Regions from separate parts of the Comamonas sp. B-9 genome, predicted to be linked through region 1. Evidence: riboswitches for the same ligand, from Rfam matches in the RefSeq annotation. Region 1 holds a riboswitch; the other holds the start of a gene.
The links. A riboswitch is a leader RNA that binds a small molecule or an ion and turns the genes downstream of it on or off. The one in region 1 is predicted to bind cobalamin.

Region 1 (2,197 bases):
CACAGCGGGTCGGCATCCTGGTGCAGGCTGACAAAGCCCTGGCGCTGCCAAAAGGCCTGTGCGCCCGGCAAAAAAGGATGCGTGTGCAGGTAGAGCCGCTGCACACCCTGCTGCAGCGCCCGCTGCCGCAGCTGCGCGAACAGTTCGCCAGCCAGGCCTTGGCGGCGCCAGGCCGGATCCACATACAGGCGCACCACCTCGGCGGTGCCTGCGCTGGGCACGGCCAGGTGGGCAAAGCGCCCGTCATAGGCGCGGTAGGCAATGCTGCCGATGATGCGGTCGCCCTGCCAGGCCGCCAGCATGCAGCCGCCGGGCGGTGCATAGACCGAGGCAAAGTCGCGCAGATCGGCCTGCGGTGTGCTGGTATCGACCCGATCGCCAAACATGGCCTGGCGCGCCGCCTGCAAAAAGGCTGCCACCGGCGCGAGATGGTCAACGCGGCGGATGCCGTATGCGCTGGGTGTAGTGGGTGGGTGGTTCATGGCCATCAAACGGCCTGCAGCTTAGCATGCAGGCCCTGTAAATCGGCTACAGTACAGCCACTTTGGTTTCGCAAGAACATGCGCACGGCAGGGTGCCGGGGCATGAGGGAATCCAGGGCGCGCGAGCCGGCAGCCAGCGCCCCAAACGGAACTGCCCCCGCAACTGTAGGCCGCGAGCAGGCCATCCATGCGCCACTGAACTGCGGTTCGGGAAGGCGATGGTCTGCGCAGACCGGCCAGTCAGGAGACCTGCCAAGGTTATGCATTCACAAGCCACTGGCAAGCCCCCGGTTTGCACAGAGAAACAGGCATGCCGCCGGTTGTGCGCGCTGCAAGGCGAACGTCGCAAGCGCCGCTGCAGCAAACCCATTCATGGCGGATGTGCGTGTGTTTTGATCATGACCGGCGGGGTGTCCGGGCGGTGAGCAGCGTCTCGTCTGCGCAAGGCTGTCCTGGCTCCACCGGGCAGCAGCCCGCACCGGATCGGCTCGCACGGCCCGCATGCCCAGCCTCTACCTGGAGAGACGATTCCGATGCCTGTTCGCCGTTTTGCGCTGCCTGCCCTGTTGGCTGCCTGTGTATTCATGCCGCTGTCCGCCTGGGCCGCCCCTTATCCGATGCAGCTGCACAACTGCGGCTACGAGGTCTCTCTCAAGCAGGCGCCTGCGTCGGTCGTCACCATCGGCCAGGCCGGCACCGAGATGCTGTATGCGCTGGGCCTGGGCGACAAGCTGGTGGGCACCTCGCTGTGGTTCAATGCCGTGCTGCCCCAGTTCAAGGCCATCAATGACAAGGTGCCGCGCCTGGCGGACAACGATCCCAGCTTCGAGTCGGTGATCGGCAAGCGCCCGGCGCTGGTGGTGTCGCAGTTTGAATGGATGGTCGGCAAGGACGGCGTCGTGGGCACGCGCGAGCAGTTCCATGACCTGGGTATTGCCACCTATGCGATGCCCTCCGACTGCGAAGGCAAGAACAACCTCAAGGGCGCCGATGGCACCCGCACCGCGGCCTACGATGTGCAGGCGCTCTACAAGAGCATCACCCAACTGGCACAGCTCTTTGATGTGCAGCCCCAGGGCGAGCGCCTGGTCAAGGACCTGCGCGAGCGCCAGGCCAAGGCGGTCGCCAAGGTCCAGGCCGCGCAGCAGCCCCATCTGACGGCTGCGCTGTGGTTCTCCAGCGCCGATCTGGCCATCGACCCCTACATGGCGGGCAAGAACGGGGTTGCCGGCTACATGCTGCAGACCTTGGGCCTGCGCAATATCGTCGACTCGTCCGAAGAGTGGCCCACCGTGGGTTGGGAAACCATTGCCAAGGCCAATCCATCGATCCTGGTGATCGCCCGCATGGACCGCCGCCGCTTCCCTGCGGACGACTACCAAAAGAAGCTGGAGTTCTTGAAGAAGGACCCGGTCACCCAGCACATGGATGCCGTCAAGAACAACCGCATCGTCATTGTCGATGCCGATGCGCTGCAAGGCTCGATCCGCTTGGTCGATGGCATGGAGCAGATCAGCGATGCGGTACGCAAGCTCGGCCCGGCGGCCGCGCGTTGATCAGCCGCTGATGCAAGGCCTTGCATGATGGTGGCAACGGCATCAGCGCGCCCATCGGCGCTGCGCAGGCCGCTGCATGGGGCCGCCTGGTGCCTGGGCGCGGCACTGGCGCTGCTGCTGAGCGTGGCGCTGGGCATCGCCGTTGGCGAGACGGCGCTG
Region 2 (2,197 bases), on a different contig from region 1:
GCCTTCGTTCGATAGCAGTGATCTGGACGCAGCCATTGTCTGGGGCTACGGCGGTGTGGACCATCTCGATGAAACGCCGCTGCTCGAAGACCTCAAGGTCATCGTCGCCACGCCCCAGCTGCTGGCCCAGCACCCGGTGGAGAGCGCGCAGGATTTGCCGCACCACCGGCTGATATCGCCGCTGACGCACAACAGCCTGTGGCAGGACATTTATGCGATGCTGGGCCTGGATCCTGGCGGCAAGCATGTCAGCCCCATGCTGCTGCACACGCACGATGCGATGCTGCAAGCGGTGCTCAGCGGGCAGGGCGTGGGCCTGCTGTCCTATGTCGATGCGCTCAGCTATATCCACAGCGGCAAGCTGCTGGCTCCCTTTGGGGCCGAGCTGCTGCGCCAGCTGCCGATGGACAGAACGCCCAAGTTCCACCTCTACACCCGCCGGGGCGGGGGAGAGCGCCCGATCCAGGCGAGCTTTCGGCAGTGGCTGCTGGGCCAGCTGCGCAGCACTGACTTTATCGGCTATGCGACGCGGCTGCCGCAGGGCTGATACAGCCACTGGGGCATGCGCTGTATCGCCCAGCTGACACCGGCCTGGACGAAAAGGCGCTGCCCGGGCCTGCGGCTGGTACACTGGCTGCGCTTTGAAAAAAGCCTATCTACAGGTGCTTGTATTGCACAAGTGAAACGGGAACAAGGTCGGGAGTGCGCTCCCCCAAGCCTTGGCTGCCCCCGCAACGGTAGACAGGAAACGTAGCCGATGCGGCCCGCTCCCACGCGGGCCCAGTCACTGGGGTTGAAAGAGTGTCCACGCCTGCCAGGCAACAAGACGCCCGCATCCTGGGAAGACCGGCTACCGGGTCAGCGCCTGCGCTGCACCGCCTGTAAGCCCGGAGACCGGCCTGTTCCTAGTCGCAGTGCGCGCTGTGCCTCTGGCCAGCACGTGCTCTCTCAACTGTCTGCGGGGTGTGGACGGCGGTTCTTCGCGCGACCCCGTCCTGGGGGTGACCGCGTGCAGTGCAGCCCCCGCATCAGGCAGTTAGCGCCTTTTGTTCAAATGACTGCAGTTCCCTTTCCGAAAAACCGGCTCCTGGCTGCCCAGCGGCTCTCGTCCTCCCTGCGCCTCGTTGGCAGCTCCTGTGTTCTGTGCCTGCCCGCCTTGGGCATCGCAGTGGCCCATGCCCAAGAAGCCTCACTGCCCGAAGTGGTGGTGAGCGACCAACGCAGCGAGCCCAATGCGCTCCAGCTGCCTTCCACCTCGGCCAGCAAGCTGGCCGTGCCGCTGCAGGACCTGCCCGCCAGTGTCAGCTCGGTCTCGGCCGTGCAGGTGCAAGAGCGTGCCGACTACGAGGTGGTCGATGCCGTGGGCCGCAGCGTGGGCCTGAGCGCCAATGGCACCCCTGGCAATGGCGGGCTGTCGTTCTCCAGCCGGGGCTTTACCGGTGTCAACTCGGTGGGTGTGGCCGAAGACGGGCTGAGCCTGGGGGTCGCAGCCGGCACCGTGGCCTATCCCAATTCCAGCTGGGGCTATGAGCGCTTTGATGTGCTGCGCGGCCCCGCATCGCTGATGTACGGCAGCGGCACCATGGGCGCTACGGTGAACGCGGTGCGCAAGGAACCCAGCCGCATCACATCGACCGAGGTGCTGCTGGGCGCCGGCTCCCACGGCACGGCCCGTGCGGGCCTGGGCAGCACCGGCGCGCTGAGCGACAGCCTGAGCTACCGCCTGGATGTCTACGGCGATCGCAGCGATGGCGAACGCCAACTGGGCAACAGCGACAGCAAGAAGATCATGAGCGCCATCCGCTGGCAGGCGAGCAGCGATCTGCGCCTGGACCTGACGGCCGATGTCAGCGACCAGCGGCCCGAGCGCTACTTTGGCACCCCGGTGGTCGATGGCAAGCCGGTGGCGGCGCTGCGCGACCGCAATTTCAACTTTCTTGACAGCGACATCCACTACAAGGACCAGCGCTACAAATTGAAGGCCGAGTGGAACGTCAGCGAGGCGCTGGTGCTGCGCAACGAGACTTACCATATGAAGGCCGACCGCCACTGGAAGAACATCGAAGGCTATGACTACGATGCCAGCACCCGCATGGTCCACCGCTACGACTACCTGGAGATCGGCCACGACCTGGAGCAAAGCGGCAACCGCCTGGGCGCCGTGTTCAAGCCTGGCCAGCATGAGATTGCGATGGGC

Region 2: another riboswitch for cobalamin. It lies ahead of H928_RS28860 (TonB-dependent siderophore receptor); the one in region 1 lies ahead of H928_RS0105630 (ABC transporter substrate-binding protein).

What each region holds. Positions count from the first base shown of each region.
Region 1 covers NZ_APCR01000567.1:22,372-24,568, forward strand. The annotation lists gene H928_RS0105625 (GNAT family N-acetyltransferase) at 1-482, opposite strand, end outside; cobalamin riboswitch at 529-754, shown strand; gene H928_RS0105630 (ABC transporter substrate-binding protein) at 1,016-2,038, shown strand; gene H928_RS0105635 (iron ABC transporter permease) at 2,063-2,197, shown strand, end outside.
Region 2 covers NZ_KE148643.1:11,715-13,911, reverse strand. The annotation lists gene H928_RS0119710 (LysR substrate-binding domain-containing protein) at 1-547, shown strand, start outside; cobalamin riboswitch at 644-918, shown strand; partial or broken gene H928_RS28860 (TonB-dependent siderophore receptor) at 1,055-2,197, shown strand, end outside.